3 regions of the Citrobacter sp. Marseille-Q6884 genome follow, and region 1 is predicted to be linked to each of the others. Evidence: predicted binding sites of a transcription regulator. Region 1 holds the regulator's gene; each other region holds the start of a gene.

Region 1 (7,434 bases):
AACTGGTTATCGAAAATTACCCGCAGGGTGAAAGCGAACGGGTCACCATGCCTAATCACCCGAACAAACCGGAAATGGGCAGCCGTGAAGTGCCGTTCAGCGGTGAAATCTGGATCGATCGCGCAGACTTCCGCGAAGAAGCGAACAAACAGTACAAGCGTCTGGTGATGGGCAAAGAAGTGCGCCTGCGTAATGCTTACGTGATCAAAGCTGAGCGTGTAGAGAAAGATGCAGAGGGTAATATCACCACTATTTTCTGCACCTACGATGCCGATACGTTAAGCAAAGATCCGGCCGATGGTCGTAAAGTTAAAGGCGTTATTCACTGGGTGAGCGCGGCTCATGCGCTGCCGATTGAAATCCGTCTGTATGACCGTCTGTTCAGTGTACCCAATCCGGGTGCGGCAGACGATTTCCTGTCCGTCATCAACCCTGAATCTCTGGTGATTCGCCAGGGTTACGGTGAACCGTCACTGCAGTCTGCCGTGGCTGGCAAAGCGTTCCAGTTCGAACGTGAAGGTTACTTCTGCCTCGACAGCCGCTATGCAACGGCTGACAAGCTGGTATTCAACCGTACCGTTGGCCTGCGTGATACGTGGGCGAAAGTGGGCGAATAAGCCGCAACACAGCCTTTCTAACGCCGCATTCTGCGGCGTTTTTTTTATCCCGTCTTTCTCAACTGGCTCTGTTTGCAGAGCGAATTAATTGTTATTCCGTCACGTTTACCAACATGCAGATTTTAAAATAATAATCTTGCACGATGAACGGGTTTGAAATGAAACCGATTTCATCTTTATGGAAAACAAGCCATTTTTGTAATTTTTCAACGCTTTTTTAGCACGGATTGCAAATGTAACAGAAAGCAATGAAATATGTGCGGTTGCTCATACTCTTACATTCTCGTTACAGAAAGAGATTGATAATTCGCGTCGCGAAAAATAGTCTATTCATTGTAGTCAGCGAGGTTTTTCTCAACGCTACTTTTTCATTTTTATTTTTTTCGCTGTTTTCCTTTGGTAACAGCAATTTATACGTCAAAGAGGATTAACATATGCGTACGTTCAGTGGCAAACGTAGTACGCTGGCGCTGGCTATCGCCGGTATCACAGCAATGTCAGGCTTAGTCGTAGTACCACAGGCGCAAGCCGAAGGCTTTATCGACGATTCTACATTAACCGGCGGCATCTATTACTGGCAGCGTGAGCGTGACCGTAAAGATGTGACCGATCATGACAAATACAAAACCAACCTTTCTCACTCGACCTGGAACGCGAATCTCGACTTCCAGTCCGGCTATGCGGCTGATATGTTTGGTCTTGATATCGCAGCATTTACCGCGATTGAAATGAACGAAAGTAGCGAAAGCGGTCATCCAAACGAAATCGCATTCTCTTCAAAAAATAAAGGCTATGACGAAGATTACTCCGGCGATAAGAGCGGGATAAGCCTTTATAAAGCGGCGGCAAAATTTAAATATGGCCCAACCTGGGCGCGCGCCGGTTATATTCAACCTACCGGGCAGACTCTGCTGGCTCCACACTGGAGCTTTATGCCAGGTACTTATCAGGGTGCTGAAGCCGGTGCTAACTTCGACTATGGTGATGCTGGTGCGCTGAGCTTCTCCTATATGTGGGCCAACGAATATAAAGCGCCATGGCACACTGAAGTCGATAAATTCTATCAGGCAGATAAAAAGACCAGCGTGGATTACCTCCACTCCATCGGCGCGAAATATGACTTCAAAAATAACCTGTTGCTGGAAGCGGCCTTTGGTCAGTCTGAAGGTTATGTTGATCAGTACTTCGCAAAAGCCAGCTACAAATTTGATTTAGGCGGTAACCCGTTTACCACCAGCTATCAGTTCTACGGCGCGCGTGACAAAGTTGATGACCGCACCGTCAACAATATTTATGACGGTACGGCCTGGTTGCAGGCGTTGACCTTCGGCTACAAAGTGGCGGAAGTGGTTGACCTGCGTCTGGAAGGTACCTGGGTTAAAGCAGACGGGCAACAGGGCTACTTCCTGCAGCGTATGACGCCGACGTATGCGTCTTCAAACGGTCGTCTGGACGTGTGGTGGGATAACCGTTCTGACTTCAACGCCAACGGTGAAAAAGCGGTCTTCTTCGGCGCAATGTATGACCTGAAGAACTGGAACCTGCCTGGCTGGGCAGTGGGTGCTTCTTACGTTTACGCATGGGATGCTAAGCCATCGACCTGGCAGCTCAACCCGGACGCCTATTACGACAAAAACCGTACCATCGAAGAGTCCTCTTACAGCCTGGATGCGGTCTACACCCTGCAGGACGGTCGTGCGAAGGGCACTATGTTTAAACTGCACTTCACACAGTACGACAACCATTCAGATATTCCGAGCTGGGGCGGTGGTTACGGCAACATCTTCCAGGATGAGCGTGACGTGAAGTTCATCGTTATCGCGCCGTTCACTATCTTCTAATGCCAATCGCGGCAGGCCGGGTGCCTGCCGCATCGTTGAGGACTGTTCAATGAAAAAACTGCTACTCATCGCCGTGATGGCATCAGGTCTTGTGGCGTGTGCGCAATCCACGGCGCCGAAAGAAGATAGCCGTCTTAAAGAAGCCTACAGTGCCTGTATTAATACCGCACAGGGTTCGCCGGAGAAAATCGAGGCCTGTCAGAGTGTGTTGAACGTGCTGAAGAAAGAAAAGCAGCACCAGCAATTTGCTAACGAAGAAAGTGTCCGCGTACTGGATTACCAGCAGTGTATTCAGGCGACGCGTACGGGCAACGATCAGGCTGTCACGGCTGACTGTGACAAAGTCTGGCAGGAAATTCGCAGCAAGAACGCGGCTCAATAAGGCTCGTCGATTGATCGCTTAAAAAGACTCGTGTGACAGCGGGTCTTTTTTTATGCGCATAAAAAAAGCCAACCGGAGGGTTGGCCTTTCTGAATACATCACATTATTTTGCGTCGTGCGCATGCTCATCTTCGCGGCAATCACCTTCAGCACAGTGTCCGTAAAGATAGAGGCTATGGTTGGTTAAGCGAATACCATGTTTCGCTGCGATTTCACGCTGGCGCGCTTCGATAGAATCATCACTGAATTCGACCACTTTGCCACAGTCGAGGCAGATCAGGTGATCGTGATGATGTTGCTGAGTCAGTTCGAAGACGGATTTACCACCTTCAAAATTATGGCGGGTCACGATACCGGCATCATCAAATTGGTTCAGCACACGGTACACGGTCGCCAGACCAATTTCTTCACCCATATCGATCAGGCGTTTGTATAAGTCTTCCGCACTGACGTGATGGTTATCCGGTTCCTGAAGAACTTCCAGAATTTTTAAACGAGGAAGCGTTACTTTCAGGCCAGCCTTCTTTAATGCGGTATTGTTGTCAGTCATGCGGAATCTGTCCTGTAGCTAAACGGTTCACTTCATTAAAAGAAGTGACAGAAATTGCACTTGAGATAATGCGTATCATTATAGAACTGCCATGCCTAAATGAAAACTGCAAGTCTCTGGCAAATATTGTTAATCAAAACGTGGTATCGCCTACAAACACACTGTGCAATACCCCATTGGCATCCAGCCATTGTACAGGGTCAGGCGAAAAAGTTACAAATTTGTAGCAATTATTTTGATTGGTTTTATCTATTGATGCGGCGCAGATGAGTTTCTGCGCCGCATCAAATCAGGCGTTCAGGATTTCGTCGAGATGCAGTTCAGCAGAAATCTGTTTAACCCATTTTTCGACGCGTTCTGCAGTCAGTTCAGGCTGGCGATCTTCGTCGATAGCCAGACCAACAAAGTGGTCGTCATCCGCCAAACCTTTGGACGCTTCAAAGTGATAACCCGCCGTTGGCCAGTGACCGACGATGGTTGCGCCGCGCGGTTCAATAATGTCGCGAATAGTGCCTAACGCATCGCAGAAATATTCTGCGTAGTCTTCCTGGTCGCCGCAGCCAAACAGCGCAACCAGCTTACCGTTGAAATCAATGTCTTCGAGAGTCGGGAAGAAGTCATCCCAGTCACACTGCGCTTCACCGTAGTACCAGGTTGGGATGCCGAGCAGCAGAATGTCATACCCTTCCAGGTCTTCTTTGCTGCTTTTTGCAATGTCATGTACATCGGCAACGTCTTTACCAAGCTGTTTTTGAATCATTTTTGCGATGTTTTCGGTATTACCGGTGTCGCTGCCGAAAAAGATGCCAGTGATTGCCATGAGTAAAATAACCTCTTGAAACTTATTGAAATGGTGGTGGCGCAATGCCCACGGATACGGGCAATCATAGCAGAACAGGCTGGCATGCGGAAACAGCAAACACGCCGGACTGCACACTGTGCTACATGATTTATGATTTTAAGCAGAAATTCAGACTATGCCTGACCACGCAATGTGCTGAGTTGGTTCATCAGCATCTCTTCGATGAGTTCACTGCGACTCATGTTGCGCGCGTCTGCCAGATGATTCAAAGCGTCAACGGCGTCAGCGTTCAGCTTCAGTTCGACACGCTTAAGCCCGCGAACTTTGTCACGTTTAAGCTGATTACGTTTGTTAATACGTAACTGTTCATCACGCGAGAGCGGATTGGTTTTGGGTCGTCCCGGGCGACGCTCCTGCGCGAACAGATCTAATGTCGTACGGTCCGTTTGTTCTTTGGCCATGATCTTGGTGACTTCGGGGAAACAATCAGCCAGGCGTCTGCCCGGATGGATAGCGCGCCATCATACATCAGCAGGGGAGGCGCGCCAACGCCCACGCACGTAATCGCGCGCGGACGCTGAGTTTTTAATCAGTTGGCCTTATCCGCAAGATAACGACGTATTGCGCGTAATACCGCCTCCGGTTTTTCTGCATGCACCCAATGGCCTGCGCCGGCAATAACATGTGCTCGTGCCTGTGGGAATTGCGCCAGCAAGGGGGCACGGTACGCTTCAGTCACGTAAGGCGAGTTTCCGCCGGGGATAAACAGTGCCGGGTGATCCCATGCGGGTATCGTTTCCCAGCCCACAATATGGGGATACTGCTCCCACAGAACCGGGACATTAAAGCGCCATTCACCGTCAACAAAGGATTTCAACAGGAACTGGATCACGCCTTCTTCTTTCAGATGTTGGCGCATCACGCTTGCCGCTTGCTGGCGCGACGTGGCTTGTGCATCCGTCACGGCATTAATCGCCACGAAGATCTCATCGTGGCGGCGGACCTGATAGTCAACCGGCGCAATATCGATAGCGACCAGTTGATCAATACGTTCCGGCGCCAGCGCGGTTAACGCCATAACGGCTTTGCCGCCCATCGAGTGACCAATAAAAGTGGCTTTTTCGATGTTCTGCGCATCCAGCGTATCCAGCAGATCTTGCGCCATGGCCGGGTAATTCATCTCCGAAGAACGGGGCGAGAGACCATGATTTCGCATATCAACCTGGATGATATCGTGATCGACGACCAGATCGCGCGCCAGTATGCCCAGGTTGTCCAGGCTACCAAACAGGCCGTGAACCAGGACGATGGGAGAATTATTGTGCAGGTTTTGCGCAGATTGCGCTCGGATATTCAATTTCATGGCAAAGTTCTTTTTTTCACGCTATCGGGTTAGGGTATCATGTTGACCATTCTGCCACACGGCTGCAACAACTACGGTTTACTCCGAGTTTTGCAGGCCAACAGGCTCGACGCTATCCGCTGTTGGGATTTGCCTTTACACTGATCCCAGCAACTTGTATTCAGCCAAGACACCGCACTGGATTAAGATGAAAACGATTGAAGTTGATGATGAACTCTATAGCTATATTGCCAGCCACACCAAGCATATCGGCGAGAGCGCATCCGACATTTTACGGCGTATGTTGAAATTTTCCGCCGCATCACAGACAGCCACCCCGGTGGTAAAAGAAGTCCGCGCCGTGCAACCTGTTGTGGAAGCCAAGCCGGTCAACCCTGTTAAAGACAAAGTACGCGCTATGCGTGAACTGCTGCTTTCCGATGAATATGCGGAACAGAAAAAAGCAGTGAATCGCTTTATGCTGGTGCTGTCTACACTCTATTCACTGGATCAACACGCGTTTGCCGAAGCAACGGAATCGTTGCATGGCCGCACGCGCGTCTATTTTGCAGCGGATGAACAGACGCTGCTGAAAAATGGTAATCAAACCAAGCCGAAACACGTGCCAGGCACGCCGTATTGGGTGATCACCAACACGAATACCGGCCGTAAATGCAGCATGGTTGAACACATCATGCAGTCAATGCAGTTCCCGGCGGAACTGATTGAAAAGGTTTGCGGAACAATTTAATCCTTGCATTAGAAGGACCAGGCAATGGCAATCCACAACCGCGCAGGTCAACCGGCGCAACAGAGTGATTTGATTAACGTCGCCCAACTGACGGCACAGTACTATGTACTGAAACCTACAGCAGGGAATGCGGAGCACGCCGTTAAGTTCGGAACGTCCGGACATCGCGGCAGCGCAGGCCGTCACAGTTTTAACGAGCCGCATATTCTGGCTATCGCTCAGGCGATTGCTGAAGAACGTGCGAAAAACGGTATTACCGGCCCTTGCTATGTGGGCAAGGACACCCATGCGCTGTCTGAACCGGCATTTATCTCTGTGCTGGAAGTGCTGGCGGCGAACGGTGTTGATGTTATTGTGCAGGAAAATAACGGCTTCACGCCAACGCCTGCCGTGTCTAACGCAATCCTGGTCCACAACAAAAAAGGCGGTCCGCTGGCTGACGGTATCGTGATCACGCCGTCCCACAACCCGCCGGAAGATGGTGGGATTAAATACAACCCGCCAAACGGTGGTCCAGCGGATACCAACGTTACTAAAGTTGTGGAAGACAGAGCGAACGCGCTGTTGGCCGCAGACCTGAAGGGCGTGAAGCGTATTTCACTGGATGCGGCGCTGGCGTCGGGTCACGTGAAAGAGCAAGACCTGGTTCAGCCGTTTGTTGAAGGGCTGGCTGATATCGTTGATATGGCCGCGATTCAAAAAGCGGGTCTGACGCTGGGTGTTGATCCGCTGGGCGGTTCCGGTATCGAATACTGGAAACGCATTGCCGAGCACTACAAACTGAACCTGACGATTGTTAACGATCAGGTTGATCAGACATTCCGCTTCATGCATCTCGATAAAGACGGCGCGATCCGTATGGACTGCTCCTCCGAGTGTGCGATGGCAGGTCTGCTGGCGCTGCGTGATAAGTTCGATCTGGCCTTCGCGAATGACCCGGACTATGACCGTCACGGTATTGTGACGCCGGCTGGGTTGATGAATCCGAACCACTATCTGGCGGTAGCGATCAACTACCTGTTCCAGCATCGCCCGCAATGGGGTAAAGATGTTGCCGTGGGGAAAACGCTGGTTTCTTCCGCGATGATTGACCGTGTGGTGAATGATTTGGGCCGTAAGCTGGTTGAAGTGCCGGTGGGCTTTAAATGG
Region 2 (7,434 bases), 2.2 Mb from region 1:
TTCACGTACTATTTTTACTGCATTCATCAGCGTTTCATAAGACGGGTTGGGTTCAATGCCGCCAAACTCCAGGACGTCCAGCCCTTTCAGGGCGTCTTGTACCTGCGCCAGAACACCGGTTTTTTTCACACTGCCGCCACCATAGGTGACTAACACGCGAGCATCCTGAGGGATTTGACCGCGCAGTTCTGCAATGGCGCCTTTACCGAACAAAATGCGAGTAGGAGTATGTAGATTAAAGTTGTTCATTGCTCGTTCCCTTATGTGGGTAAGAAAGAGGGCAGTCGAGTGTCTGCCTGATGGAGAATATTGTGGTCGTCAGCGGCGCTCCTCTCAATGCTCATTTCTGCCAATGTCTTGCCCATTTCTACAGACCACTGGAGAAAACGGATAAAAGTGCGCACTATATCAGTGTCGAAAACCGATGATGAAATGGTGCTCTATGAACCGTGATGAGATCTGTCTCCTGCTGACGGATAAAGTTAAGAAGCTGAAAAATAATGAAAATAAACTCAGTGAGTTACTGCCTGATGTTCGCTTGCTGTATGGCGTTGAGCCGGGTTTACGTACGCCGGTGATGTATCAGCCCGGCATCATATTTCTCTTCTCGGGGCATAAAATTGGTTACATCAATGAACGCATATTTCGTTATGACGCCAATGAATATCTGCTACTGACCGTACCTTTACCCTTTGAATGTGAAACCTATGCGACACCGGAGATTCCCCTGGCCGGGATCCGATTGAATGTCGATATCCTGCAACTGCAGGAGCTACTGATGGACATTGGTGAGGATGAGTTGTTTCAACCTTCAATGGCGGCGAGCGGGATCAACTCTGCCACGCTTTCGGACGAAATTCTTTGTGCTGCGGAACGTTTACTGGATGTGATGGAGCGGCCGCTGGATGCGCGTATTCTGGGTAAACAGATTATCCGCGAGATCCTTTATCACGTCCTGACCGGCCCGCGCGGCGGCGCATTGCTGGCATTGGTCAGTCGCCAGACGCATTTCAGTTTGATCAGCCGCGTGTTAAAGCGAATTGAAAACAAGTACACCGAGAACCTCAGCGTCGAGCAACTGGCGGCGGAAGCCAATATGAGCGTGTCGGCGTTTCATCATAATTTCAAATCGGTGACCAGTACCTCGCCGCTGCAGTATCTGAAGAGCTATCGCCTGCATAAGGCGCGGATGATGATGATTCACGACGGCATGAAGGCCAGTGCGGCGGCAATGCGGGTCGGCTACGAGAGCGCTTCGCAATTCAGTCGTGAGTTCAAGCGTTACTTTGGCGTGACGCCAGGGGAGGATGCGGCAAGAATTCGGACGATGCAGGGGAGTTAAATGCGGGCCGGATGGCGACGCTGTGGCGCTTTATCCGGCCTGTAAACGCTGTGGCTCAGGCACTACAGCATTTTTTTTTAATCACCACGAATAAGGTTCCCAGCAGGCCTGCGGTTAACAGGGCAAGTGGCAGGATCATCAAAAAAGTCATGACCTGATCTTCATGACGTTTAACGAATGGGATCATGCTAAGCGCGTAGCCAAAGCTGGTGACCACCGTGACCCACAGCAGTCCGCTCAGCCAGTTAAAAAACTGGAAGCGACGGTTAGGCAGACCTGAGATCCCCGCCATGGTCGGCAGCAGGGTGCGTACAAATGCCAGGAAACGCCCGGCGAGTAGCGCCACCAGACCATGTTGGTCAAACATACAGGTCGCACGCTGATGGTATTTCTCGGGTAATTGCGCCAGCCAGCCCTTCACCGTACGTGTGTTGCCCAGCCAGCGTCCCTGAATGTAGCTCAACCAACAGCCCAGGCTGGCTGCGGCCGTCAGAATAGCGATGGTAGGTAAAAAGCTCATTACGTCCTGCGCGATCAGTGCTCCTGCCAGTAATAGCAGGCTGTCTCCGGGTAAAAAGGAGGCGGGCAGCAGGCCATTTTCTAAAAACAGTGTGGCAAACATCACAAAGTACACAACGCTTACAACATGCGGATCCGCCAGCGCGGCAAAATCATGCTGCCAGAGCGCGGAGATTATATCTTGAATGACTACCATGGACTTTCCTGTGGAACAGCGTTTATGTGGCGATTGTACTCCTGAATTGTCCGGGATGCCTTGATCCCGGACGCAACAATTGCAGACTTTTCCACCAGAAGTGTCTGCATATATGTCCACCTGCAGCAATATTACTCGATTCGCGAGAATCCTGCGGCTAAATCCGCAATCAGATCGTCAACATTCTCTAAACCAATGTGCAGACGAATGAGCGTTCCGCTGAAATCCACCTCACCTTCCGGGCGGATGGCTGCGATGTGTTCAGGTTGGTTTGCCAGAATCAGTGATTCAAAACCGCCCCAGGAATAGGCCATGCTGAACAGGCTAAAGTGATCCAGATAAGCCGCCAGTTCCTCATGGTTCAGCTTCTTATTCAGTACAAACGAGAACAGGCCGCTGCTGCCGGTAAAATCGCGTTTCCAGAATTCGTGGCCTTTACTGCCGGGGAGCGCAGGGTGATTCACGCGGGCGACCTGTGGATGGTTTGCCAGCCACTCAGCCACTTGCAGGCTACTTTCATGATGCTGACGCAAGCGAACACTCAACGTGCGTAAGCCGCGACTGGTCATGTAAGCGGTATCTGCGTCCAGCATTTGCCCCATCAGATAAGCGTTCTCACGCAATTGATCCCAGCAACGCGCATTGGCGACCGCCGTACCTACCATGCCATCGGAATGACCAATCAGGTATTTGGTGCCCGCCTGGATAGAAATGTCGATATCAAAATCCAATGCTTTGAACAGTACGCCGGCAGCCCAGGTGTTATCAATCATGATGATGGCATCAGGCGCCACGCTTCTTACGGCAGACACAATTGCAGGCACATCATGTACTTCCATGGTGATGGAGCCAGGTGATTCCAGAAAAACCACTTTAGTGTTCGGTTGGATATATTTCACTATATCGGCGCCAACCAAGGGATCGAACCAGCCCGTGCTCACGCCAAGCTTGCCAAGAATTTTTGTGCAGAAATCCTGACTGGGTTCATAGGCGGTGTTCGTCATCAAGACATGATCGCCGTGTTCAACAAAAGCCAGAATCGTGTTGGCAACGGCGGCCGCGCCACAGGGAAAAAGGGCACAACCCGCACCGCCTTCCAGTTCGCACATGGCTTCCTGGAGTGAGAAATGGGTAAGCGTTCCGCGACGACCATAGAAGAGCGCGCCGTTCGCGCGGTTATGCGTGGCCTGCTTTTTGGCCTCCACGGATTCAAATACCAGTGAAGAAGCGCGTTGGATCACACTGTTAACGGAGCCCAGCGTGTACTTTTTACTGCGTCCTGCGTGAACGAGTTTGGTCTCAAGATGCTTGTCTGCCATGTTGTATTACCTGTTTTTATACGTCTGGATGTCTAAACTACCATGAATCCAGGAGGATGCATCCTGCAGAATCGCCATAAAGAAGAAAATAATCTCAAAATGATTCTGGTGACTTTTTTACTGCGTAAGCGCAAGGAAAAGAAACCAAAGGTGCGGCACTATGTAAATAGTAATGAGAACGACTATCAATTCGACGTCGTTTTGATATGATTACGCTCAGATTTTGTGATTTGCGTCCTGGAGATACAGAGTGGGTAATAATTTGATGCAGACGGATCTTTCCGTCTGGGGTATGTATCAGCACGCCGATATCGTGGTTAAGTGCGTGATGATTGGGCTGATTTTGGCGTCAGTGGTCACCTGGGCGATCTTCTTTAGTAAGAGCCTTGAGTTCTTTACCCAGAAGCGCCGCCTTAAGCGTGAACAGCAAATGCTGGCTGATGCCCGCTCTTTAGAAATGGCAAGTGAGATTGCCGCTGGATTCGATGGCAAAAGCCTGGGCGCGTTGTTGATTAACGAAGCGCAGAACGAACTGGAACTGTCTGAAGGCAGTGATGATAACGAAGGGATTAAAGAGCGTACCGGATTCCGTCTGGAGCGTCGTGTTGCCGCCGTGGGGCGTCAGATGGGGCGTGGTAATGGCTACCTGGCGACAATTGGGGCAATCTCTCCTTTTGTTGGGCTGTTCGGTACGGTATGGGGCATCATGAATAGCTTCATCGGTATTGCTCAAACGCAAACGACTAACCTGGCCGTTGTGGCACCGGGTATTGCAGAAGCGCTGTTAGCGACTGCGATTGGTCTGGTTGCGGCAATTCCTGCAGTTGTCATTTACAACATTTTCGCACGTCAGATTGGTAGCTATAAAGCGATGCTGGGCGATGTCGCGGCGCAGGTGCTGTTGCTGCAAAGCCGTGATCTGGACCTGAGCGCAAGTGCTGCTGCGCATCCGGTACGCGCTGCGCAGAAATTACGTGTAGGATAATGTTCCATGGCAATGAGTTTTAATGAAAACCTGGACGATAACGGTGAAATGCACGAAATCAACGTGACGCCGTTTATCGACGTCATGCTGGTTTTATTGATTATCTTTATGGTGGCTGCGCCGTTGGCAACCGTGGATGTGAAGGTGAATCTCCCTGCCTCCACCAGCACACCGCAACCGCGTCCGGAAAAACCGGTTTATCTGTCAGTTAAAGCTGATAACTCTATGTTTATTGGCAACAATCAGGTGACAGATGAAACCATGATCAGCGAATTAAACGCGCTGACGGAAGGGAAGAAAGATACCACTATCTTCTTCCGTGCCGATAAGACCGTTGACTATGAAACGATGATGAAAGTCATGGATTCGCTGCACCAGGCTGGATTCCTGAAAATTGGACTGGTGGGTGAAGAAGTCGTAAAAGCGAAATAATTGCCGTTGCCGGGTGGTGCTTGTCACCTTACCCGGCTTCTCACTTCTGCTGTTTTTCCCTTCGCTATTCCTTGCTCTGCCTGTTCTCGTCCAGTGCGACAGCGGTGATTCTGGTGGCTTCGTAGCTCCCTTCAGACAACTTGCGTGTCAGGCGCAATGTGGCCGTTTCGCGTGCGAGTATATGTTGGTACGTACTTTCCAGGCGGGCCATCATTTTGTCACGTAACTCTGGTTGTCGGGCCATGATGGCTTCTATAGCGGCTCCGTAAATCTCTTCTTTCGCCTGCAGGGCATAGATTTCCCGGCGGTTTTGCCATTTCATTCGCACCAGCGCTGCGGGTATTGAGCCCATTTCCTGGGCTACGCTCTCCAGCGTTGCGTTTTTATTCGCGATTAACACGGCTAGATTTTGCTTTAAGACAAATTCATCACTTTTGTGGTTATCTAAAGCCAAATAAACATTATTATCCTCAACATCTTTCATTTTATTTCTGTTCCAGAGAATAAAAAATGGGGGCATTCGATTCACGCGTAATTAAATTAAGCCAAATTTTATTGCCTTGTTCATTTATCATCGCTGTTTTCAGGGCCAAAATTTCACTTAATTCTTGCGCGTTAATGTCCCCCTCCGCCTGCAGAGTATTTAGCAAGCGAGCGAAGGATTCGATTTTTGCTGCACAAAAAAGACGTTCTTTTAAATGACGGTCACATTCATCGAATAACATGTTTCGCGGCTGGCCAGTCGATGTGGAGCTAATAAAAATATCAGCTTCATAATCGCTTAACGCTTTCTTTCCCTGAGTCAAATTTTCACTATTTTCTGCGTTATTATTTGTATTCGGGGATGAGGATAAATGAAAACGAGAGGGAACAAGATGCTCGGGAAGCATGTTGATATATCCTTTGCTGCCAGTAAGGGGATGTTTTTAATAAGAGAGGTCGCGTTGACAATAGCATGGCGTAATTTTAAAATCAAAAAAAATGGAGCCAGTACATGAACAGTATATTTTATTCTGTTATTACCCTGCTATTGCTTACCGGCGGGGTGCTTTTCCTGATGCGCAGTGCAAATAAAAACCAAAATGCGCAGAGCCGTACATCCGTAAATCAATCTGAAACGCTTAGTAAAGAAGAGGGAGAAGATCATTTTGCAGTCCTGATGAATTCGATCACCCCGGTTTGGTACTGGCGAGTTAATCATGAATATATCGATTTTATCCACTCGACGATAAAGCGCATGACAATGGTGGAGTTGAATGAAACACCAGGGTTATTCGATGCGCAACGGCGCTGTAGCGATCTGAATTCTGCGGTCTATAAGTATTACGACAATATCAAAAAACGCTGTCTGAGCGGCGAGAAAGTCCCACACGCCGATCTGGATGTCCTCAATTTACGCCAATGCTTCAGAGAGTTCAGTCTGGAAGCGTATCCCACACTTGTCGCCCTGGTGTGGCCGGATTACCAGCGGCCACAGATTACGGCGCAAGACGTTTAAGGTCTCATCTCACTCTGGCCGGGGCGGCAACGCCGCTCCCCGGCACAATGTTACCGAATAACGTTTATTTGTCTGATGAGGCCTGCCACAGATTAAGCTGACCATCGGCGACGTGTTTATCGATCTGCGCCAGTTCTTCGGCACTGAACGTCAGGTTGTGCAATGCCTGAACGTTTTCTTCCAGTTGCTCAGGGCGGCTGGCACCAATCAACACTGACGTTACCCGGTTATCCTTCAGTAACCAGCTTAACGCCATCTGCGCCATCGATTGTCCACGCTGTTGCGCCATCTCATTAAGCAAACGCAGGCTGTTGAGATTCTCTTCTGACAACATATTCTCCGTCAGCCCACGGACTTTTTTCCCTTCGCGTTGCATGCGAGAACCTTCCGGGATGCCATTGAGGTATTTCCCCGTCAGCAAACCCTGAGCCAGTGGCGTGAAGGCAATACAGCCCATGCCGTTGGATTCCAGCGTATCCAGCAGGCCGCTACTGTCTACCCAGCGGTTAAGCAGGTTGTAAGAGGGTTGGTGGATCAACAGGGGGATTTTCCATTCCCGCAGCAGGTCGGCCATTTGTTGGGTACGTTCAGGTGAATAGGACGAAATGCCGACATACAACGCTTTGCCGCTTTGTACGGCATGAGCCAGCGCAGCGGCGGTTTCTTCCATTGGCGTGTTTTCATCGACGCGGTGAGAATAGAAGATATCGACGTAATCAATCCCCATCCGTTTCAGGCTCTGGTCGAGGCTGGCGATCAGGTACTTACGCGATCCGCCAGAACCATACGGGCCCGGCCACATGTCATAGCCTGCCTTGGTGGAGATGATCAATTCGTCACGATACTGTGCAAAATCCTCGCGCAGTAATCGGCCAAAATTCTCTTCTGCGCTGCCCGGAGGCGGTCCGTAGTTATTGGCTAAATCAAAATGGGTGATCCCCAAATCAAATGCTTTGCGCAGCAGGGCACGCTGTGAATCTAATGCTTGAACGTGTCCAAAACTGTGCCATAAACCCAGCGACAGCGCGGGCAAACGTAAACCGCTGCGACCGCAGTAGCGATAGAGCATGTGCTCATAACGTTCAGGGTTGGCAAACCAGGCCATGAGATCTCCTTAGTGCAGGTGAATTTCGAAACAACGTT
Region 3 (7,434 bases), 1.7 Mb from region 1:
CATAATGATTGGCATCGGGTTGCTTTGACTGCGCAGACGGCGGCAAATTGACAGACCATCTTCACCCGGAAGCATTAAATCCAGTACCATAAGGTGGAAGGATTCACGGGTCAGCAGACGATCCATCTGCTCAGCGTTTGCGACGCTTCGAACCTGGAAGCCCTGCTCAGTCAAATAACGTTCCAGAAGCGCACGTAAGCGCATGTCGTCATCGACCACCAGAATCTTATAGTTCTCTTGCATTGTTATTACTCCCAAAGGTTCGCAACAATTGTAAGTGTGTATTCTTAAGAAAGCTCACGTGAGTCACCAGCGAATTCTGGTATGAATTCCAGGCTAAATTGTTACAAAGCATATTAAACAGCAGCTTAAGTATACAATGTTTCTCGCAATACATTATTTATTCTGTTGATATGCTCACGTAATACTAATTGTGCGCATCATCACAGAGTCGAAGGTAAAACAATAAGATGAAAACGCCCCTGATAACCCGTGAAGGGTATGAAAAACTCAAACAAGAGCTGAATTATCTCTGGCGTGAAGAGCGCCCGGAAGTCACCAAAAAGGTTACCTGGGCCGCAAGTCTGGGCGACCGCAGCGAAAATGCTGACTACCAGTATAATAAAAAGCGCCTGCGAGAGATTGACCGTCGCGTCCGTTATTTGACCAAGTGCATGGAGAATCTGAAAATTGTCGATTACTCCCCGCAGCAGGAGGGCAAAGTCTTCTTTGGCGCATGGGTCGAAATTGAAAACGATGATGGCGACATCCGCAAATTCCGCATTGTTGGCTACGATGAAATCTTCGGCCGTAAAGATTACATCTCTATCGACTCTCCCATGGCGCGTGCGCTACTGAAAAAAGAGGTCGGTGATCTCGCCGTGGTCAACACCCCCGCCGGGGAAGCCAGCTGGTATGTTAACGAGATTGAATACGTCAAATAAGCCTGGAACATTCCGAGAGAATCGGGTATCGGCTGGCATTTTGATGTGTCAATCCGTATAACTATCCCCTGATTTTTGATCCTATAGATGAAACTAAATCCATGATGAATGATTCGTTCTGCCGCATTATCGCGGGTGAAATTCAGGCACGCGCCGAACAGGTAGAAGCTGCCGTTCGCCTGCTTGACGAAGGGAACACCGTGCCGTTTATCGCACGTTATCGTAAGGAAATCACCGGCGGTCTGGATGATACGCAGCTGCGTAATCTGGAAAACCGTCTGGGTTATTTACGCGAACTGGAAGACCGCCGTCAGGCCATTCTCAAATCTATCGGCGAGCAAGGCAAACTGACCGACGAACTGGCGAAAGCAATCAACGGCACGTTAAGTAAGACCGAGCTCGAAGACCTCTATCTGCCGTACAAACCGAAGCGCCGTACTCGTGGGCAAATCGCCATTGAGGCGGGGCTTGAGCCGTTGGCTGACCTGCTGTGGTCCGCCCCTTCCCACGACCCGGAAACGGAAGCCGCAAAATATCTGAATGCCGAAAACGGCGTGGTAGACACCAAAGCCGCCCTCGACGGCGCACGCTACATTCTGATGGAGCGTTTTGCGGAAGACGCCGCGCTGCTGGCAAAAGTGCGTGACTACCTGTGGAAAAACGCGCATCTGGTCTCCACCGTGGTGAGCGGGAAAGAAGAAGAAGGCGCGAAATTCCGCGATTACTTCGATCACCACGAACCGCTCTCCACCGTTCCCTCTCACCGTGCGCTGGCGATGTTCCGCGGGCGTAACGAAGGTGTGTTACAGCTTTCGCTGAATGCCGATCCCCAGTTTGACGAGCCCCCCAAAGAGAGCCACGGCGAGCAAATTATCCAGGATCACCTTGGCCTGCGACTGAATAACGCACCGGCGGACAGCTGGCGTAAAGGCGTCGTCAGTTGGACATGGCGCATCAAGGTGCTGATGCACCTCGAAACCGAACTGATGGGCACCGTACGCGAGCGTGCGGAAGATGAGGCGATTAACGTCTTTGCCCGTAACCTGCACGACCTGTTGATGGCGGCTCCAGCAGGGTTACGCGCAACAATGGGTCTCGATCCCGGTCTGCGTACCGGTGTTAAAGTCGCGGTTGTCGATGGCACCGGTAAACTGGTTGCGACTGACACCATCTATCCGCACACCGGTCAGGCTGCCAAAGCCGCCGTTGCCGTTGCAGCTCTGTGTGAAAAACACAACGTTGAGCTGGTCGCGATCGGTAACGGTACCGCGTCCCGCGAGACCGAGCGCTTCTTCCTGGATGTGCAAAAACAGTTCCCGAAAGTTACCGCACAAAAAGTGATCGTCAGCGAAGCCGGGGCATCGGTGTACTCCGCTTCAGAACTGGCGGCACAGGAATTCCCGGATCTCGACGTTTCACTGCGTGGCGCGGTGTCGATCGCCCGCCGTCTGCAGGACCCGCTGGCTGAACTGGTGAAAATCGATCCAAAATCTATCGGTGTGGGCCAGTATCAGCACGATGTCAGCCAGACCCAGCTCGCCCGTAAGCTGGATGCGGTGGTGGAAGACTGCGTAAACGCCGTCGGCGTAGACCTGAATACCGCCTCCGTGCCGCTGTTGACACGCGTTGCAGGCATGACCCGCATGATGGCACAAAACATCGTTGCCTGGCGTGATGAGAACGGTCAGTTCCAGAACCGTCAGCAATTACTGAAAGTCAGCCGTCTGGGACCCAAAGCCTTCGAACAGTGTGCGGGCTTCCTGCGCATCAACCACGGCGATAACCCGCTGGATGCTTCCACCGTTCACCCGGAAGCCTATCCCATTGTGGAACGTATTCTGGCGGCAACCGAACAGTCGCTGCGTGACTTGATGGGCAACAGCAATGAACTGCGCAATCTGAAAGCGTCCGATTTTACCGACGAGCGCTTCGGGGTGCCAACGGTGACCGACATCATCAAAGAGCTGGAAAAACCGGGCCGTGACCCACGTCCTGAGTTCAAAACCGCACAGTTCGCTGATGGCGTGGAAACCATGAACGATCTGCTGCCAGGCATGATTCTGGAAGGCGCGGTCACCAACGTCACCAACTTCGGCGCGTTTGTTGATATCGGCGTTCACCAGGACGGTCTGGTGCATATCTCTTCATTGTCGAATAAATTCGTCGAAGATCCCCACACGGTGGTGAAAGCAGGCGACATTGTGAAGGTGAAAGTGCTGGAAGTGGACCTGCCACGTAAACGTATCGCCCTGACGATGCGTCTGGACGAGCAACCGGATGAAACCAATGCTCGTCGTAGCGGTGGGGGTAATGATCGCGCTCAGGGCAACCGCCCGGCGGCAGCAAAAGCGGCAAAACCACGCGGGCGTGATACTCAACCTGCTGGCAACAGCGCCATGATGGATGCGCTGGCAGCGGCAATGGGTAAAAAACGCTAACACACTATCGTGTTTTCTCCGGCCTGGGGCGATGTTTGACCGTAGGCCGGAAAAGCATCCCTCTCGCCATTCCGCAATATAGCCGGCGACACGGGTTAACGTCATTTAAAGTTAACAATTAAATAATGCAGAAAATTGAATCGGTTATTTAATTGCACAACGAGCAACAACACAATTAATTTTCACACCGTTAACAGGTGAAACCTTAATTAAACATTAAGAACGTCAATAATTCCTGCCTTAAAACATTCACTGCAAACCAGAATAAATGTTGAGGCATATCAATATTGGCTTAAATTATTATCCAATCCTACATTCCGTCACATTTAATCTATTGATGATAGAAACCATTCTCATTATCATTGTTTTGTTGATTATTTACTCTTTCCTTCGTTGGCGAATCATCTGGTCTCATGTCTCTTCATGAGGAAATCATCCAGTTAGCGAGATATAAGTAGGTCCCTATGCAATTCACTCCAGACACTGCGTGGAAAATTACCGGTTTTGCTCGTGAAATCAGTCCGGCGTACCGTCAAAAACTCTTGTCGCTCGGCATGTTGCCAGGCTCTTCATTCAATGTAGTGCGCGTCGCACCGTTGGGCGATCCCATCCACATTGAAACACGCCGCGTAAGTCTGGTATTGCGTAAAAAGGATCTGGCGTTATTAGAAGTGGAAGCGGTTTCCTGTTAATACAGTGAGTCTATAAAAATGAAAAAACTAACCATTGGTTTAATTGGTAATCCTAATTCCGGCAAGACAACCTTATTCAATCAGCTTACCGGTGCGCGCCAGCGTGTGGGCAACTGGGCTGGCGTCACCGTGGAGCGTAAAGAAGGTCACTTTGCGACGACGGACCATCAGGTCACGCTGGTGGATTTACCTGGCACCTATTCACTGACAACTATCTCATCGCAGACCTCACTCGATGAGCAGATTGCCTGCCACTATATTTTGAGTGGCGACGCCGACCTGCTTATCAACGTTGTCGATGCCTCAAACCTTGAACGTAATCTCTACCTGACGCTGCAACTGCTCGAACTGGGTATTCCGTGCATCGTCGCCCTAAACATGCTGGACATTGCTGAGAAGCAGCAAGTTCGCATTGATATCGACGCCCTTTCCGCTCGCCTTGGCTGCCCGGTGGTTCCGCTGGTCTCTACCCGCGGTCGCGGGATCGAAGCGCTGAAGCTGGCTATCGATCGCTATAAAGAAAACGACACCGTCGAGCTGGTTCATTATGCCCAGCCGCTGCTGCGTGAGGCTGAGTCACTCGCCGAAGCGATGGCGAAAGAGATGCCGCTGCAACAGCGCCGCTGGCTTGGCCTGCAAATGCTGGAAGGTGATATCTACAGTCGTGCCTATGCAGGTGAGGCGGCGCAAAATCTGGATGGCGCGATTGCGCGCCTGAATGAAACAATGGACGACCCGGCGCTGCATATTGCCGATGCGCGTTACCAGTGTATCGCCGCGATTTGCGACACCGTGAGCAACACGCTGACCGCAGAGCCCAGCCGCTTTACCACTGCGGTCGATAAAATCGTCCTTAACCGTTTCCTCGGTCTGCCGATTTTCCTGTTCGTGATGTACCTGATGTTCCTGCTTGCCATCAACATTGGCGGCGCACTGCAGCCGTTATTTGATGTCGGCTCCGTGGCACTCTTTATTCATGGTATTCAGTGGATTGGTTATACGCTGCACTTCCCGGACTGGTTAACCATCTTCCTGGCGCAGGGTCTTGGCGGCGGGATCAACACCGTGCTGCCGCTGGTTCCGCAGATCGGTATGATGTATCTGTTCCTCTCCTTCCTCGAAGACTCCGGCTATATGGCGCGTGCAGCCTTTGTAATGGACCGTCTGATGCAGGCGCTGGGGTTACCGGGTAAATCGTTTGTACCGCTGATTGTCGGCTTCGGCTGTAACGTACCTTCGGTGATGGGTGCCCGTACGCTGGACGCCCCGCGTGAACGCCTGATGACCATCATGATGGCGCCGTTTATGTCCTGCGGCGCACGTCTGGCGATCTTTGCCGTATTCGCCGCCGCATTCTTTGGGCAGAACGGCGCGCTGGCGGTCTTCTCGCTGTATGTGCTGGGTATCGTGATGGCTGTCCTCACCGGTCTGATGCTCAAACACACCATCATGCGTGGTGAAGCAACACCGTTTGTGATGGAGCTGCCGGTCTACCACGTTCCACACATTAAAAGCCTGATTATTCAGACCTGGCAACGCCTGAAAGGTTTTGTCATGCGCGCCGGTAAAGTCATTATCATCGTCAGCATTTTCCTCAGCGCGTTTAACAGTTTCTCACTCAGTGGGAAAATCGTCGATAACATCAACGATTCTGCGCTGGCCTCCGTCAGCCGCGTTATCACCCCAGTCTTCAAACCGATTGGTGTACACGAAGATAACTGGCAGGCAACCGTGGGTCTGTTCACGGGTGCGATGGCAAAAGAAGTGGTTGTCGGTACGCTGAATACCCTCTATACCGCGGAAAATATTCAGGAAGAAGAGTTCAACCCGGCAGATTTCCATCTCGGTGACGAACTGGCAAGCGCTGTGGATGAAACCTGGCAAAGCCTGAAAGACACCTTCAGCCTCAGCGTTCTGGCCAACCCTATCGAAGCCAGCAAAGGTGACGGTGAGATGGCAACGGGCGCAATGGGCGTGATGGGCGAGAAATTTGGCAGCGCCGCCGCTGCGTACAGCTACCTGATTTTCGTTCTGCTGTATGTCCCGTGCATTTCGGTCATGGGCGCCATCGCGCGTGAATCGAGCCGTGGCTGGATGGGCTTCTCCATTCTGTGGGGCCTGAACATCGCTTACTCGCTGTCAACGCTGTTTTATCAGGCAGTCAGCTACAAAGCGCACCCGACCTACAGTCTGGTCTGCATTTTAGCCGTCATTCTGTTTAACATCGTGGTACTGGGTCTGCTACGCCGCGCCCGTAGCCGCGTGGATATCGAACTGCTGGCGACCAATAAAACGCCAGGCTCCTGCTGCGCCAGCACCACTGGCGATTGCCACTAGGGTGATGAGAGATGGCATCGCTTATACAGGTTCGTGATTTACTGGCTCTGCGGGGGCGTATGGAGGCGACGCAAATCAGCCATACGCTGCAGACCCCGCAGCCGATGATCGACGCCATGCTATGTCAGCTAGAGAAGATGGGTAAAGCCGTGCGTATTCAGGAAGACGCCGACGGGTGTCTTTCTGGCAGCTGCAAAAGCTGCCCCGAAGGTAAAGCCTGTCTGCGCGAGTGGTGGGCTTTACGCTAATTCTCGTGACTGGCCGGATGACGTTGTGCTTATCCGGCCACCACCCTGACCATCCGTCGTTTTGCGTAGTCGGTTCCACAAGAAAGGCGCGGTTTCAGCAAAACAGATTTATCCTCCGGTCCGCTACGCATTGTTCACAATACGGGGATGCTTCCCCTTTCCCTTGCAAGTAAAGTCTCGTCATCTTGTTCTTCAGGTGACGGATCGCCATGAATACTGACGCCACAGCAACACCACATGACGCAATTTTCAAAACATTTCTGAGCCATCCGGCTACCGCGCAAGATTTTTTGCAACTCCATCTTCCGGATGCTTTACGTATTCTGTGTGACCTGAAGACACTGAAACTGGGATCAGGCAGTTTTATTGAAGACGATTTGCGTGCGCACTATTCCGATGTGTTGTGGTCGCTGAAAACCCGCGAAGGCGATGGCTACATTTACACCGTTATCGAACATCAGAGCACCGCAGATGCGCATATGGCGTTTCGTCTGATGCGTTATGCCATTGCAGTCATGCAGCGACATCTTGATGCAGGCCATAAGAAATTGCCGCTGGTGATACCCCTGCTTTTTTATCACGGTACCGCCAGCCCCTATCCCTATTCCTTGTGCTGGCTGGACAAGTTTGACGACCCGGAAGCAGCCAGACAACTTTATGCCACCGCCTTTCCACTGGTAGATATCACGGTTATGCCTGATGACGAAATCATGCAACATCGCCGTATAGCATTGTTGGAACTGATCCAAAAACATATCCGGAAACGCGATCTGAT

What was found. Region 1 encodes Fur, which represses iron uptake genes when iron is present. Its sites were predicted from a motif close to ATAATAATGAGAACNACTATCAA; they were not measured.
Region 2: exbB (tol-pal system-associated acyl-CoA thioesterase) is a predicted target of Fur. The motif match lies at 3,543-3,565, and genes of this name have one in related genera.
Region 3: feoA (ferrous iron transporter A) is a predicted target of Fur. The motif match lies at 3,723-3,745, and genes of this name have one in related genera.

The regions. Positions count from the first base shown of each region.
Region 1 covers NZ_CAMDRE010000001.1:2,563,636-2,571,069, forward strand. The annotation lists gene glnS (glutamine--tRNA ligase) at 1-617, shown strand, start outside; gene chiP (chitoporin ChiP) at 1,052-2,458, shown strand; gene chiQ (ChiQ/YbfN family lipoprotein) at 2,508-2,840, shown strand; gene fur (ferric iron uptake transcriptional regulator) at 2,944-3,390, opposite strand; gene N7268_RS12075 (ryhB-regulated fur leader peptide) at 3,383-3,469, opposite strand; gene fldA (flavodoxin FldA) at 3,680-4,210, opposite strand; gene ybfE (LexA regulated protein) at 4,366-4,653, opposite strand; gene ybfF (esterase) at 4,782-5,555, opposite strand; gene seqA (replication initiation negative regulator SeqA) at 5,743-6,285, shown strand; gene pgm (phosphoglucomutase (alpha-D-glucose-1,6-bisphosphate-dependent)) at 6,310-7,434, shown strand, end outside.
Region 2 covers NZ_CAMDRE010000001.1:409,024-416,457, reverse strand. The annotation lists gene yqhD (alcohol dehydrogenase) at 1-249, opposite strand, end outside; gene N7268_RS01840 (AraC family transcriptional regulator) at 443-1,342, shown strand; gene yghB (DedA family general envelope maintenance protein YghB) at 1,398-2,057, opposite strand; gene metC (cystathionine beta-lyase) at 2,189-3,376, opposite strand; gene exbB (tol-pal system-associated acyl-CoA thioesterase) at 3,627-4,361, shown strand; gene exbD (TonB system transport protein ExbD) at 4,368-4,793, shown strand; gene N7268_RS01815 (cytoplasmic protein) at 4,858-5,277, opposite strand; gene N7268_RS01810 (hypothetical protein) at 5,279-5,683, opposite strand; gene N7268_RS01805 (ESA_00282 family adhesion-associated protein) at 5,788-6,291, shown strand; gene N7268_RS01800 (aldo/keto reductase) at 6,356-7,396, opposite strand.
Region 3 covers NZ_CAMDRE010000001.1:814,178-821,611, forward strand. The annotation lists gene ompR (two-component system response regulator OmpR) at 1-243, opposite strand, end outside; gene greB (transcription elongation factor GreB) at 471-944, shown strand; gene N7268_RS03985 (Tex family protein) at 1,046-3,382, shown strand; gene feoA (ferrous iron transporter A) at 3,847-4,074, shown strand; gene feoB (Fe(2+) transporter permease subunit FeoB) at 4,093-6,411, shown strand; gene feoC ([Fe-S]-dependent transcriptional repressor FeoC) at 6,423-6,659, shown strand; gene N7268_RS04005 (Rpn family recombination-promoting nuclease/putative transposase) at 6,869-7,434, shown strand, end outside.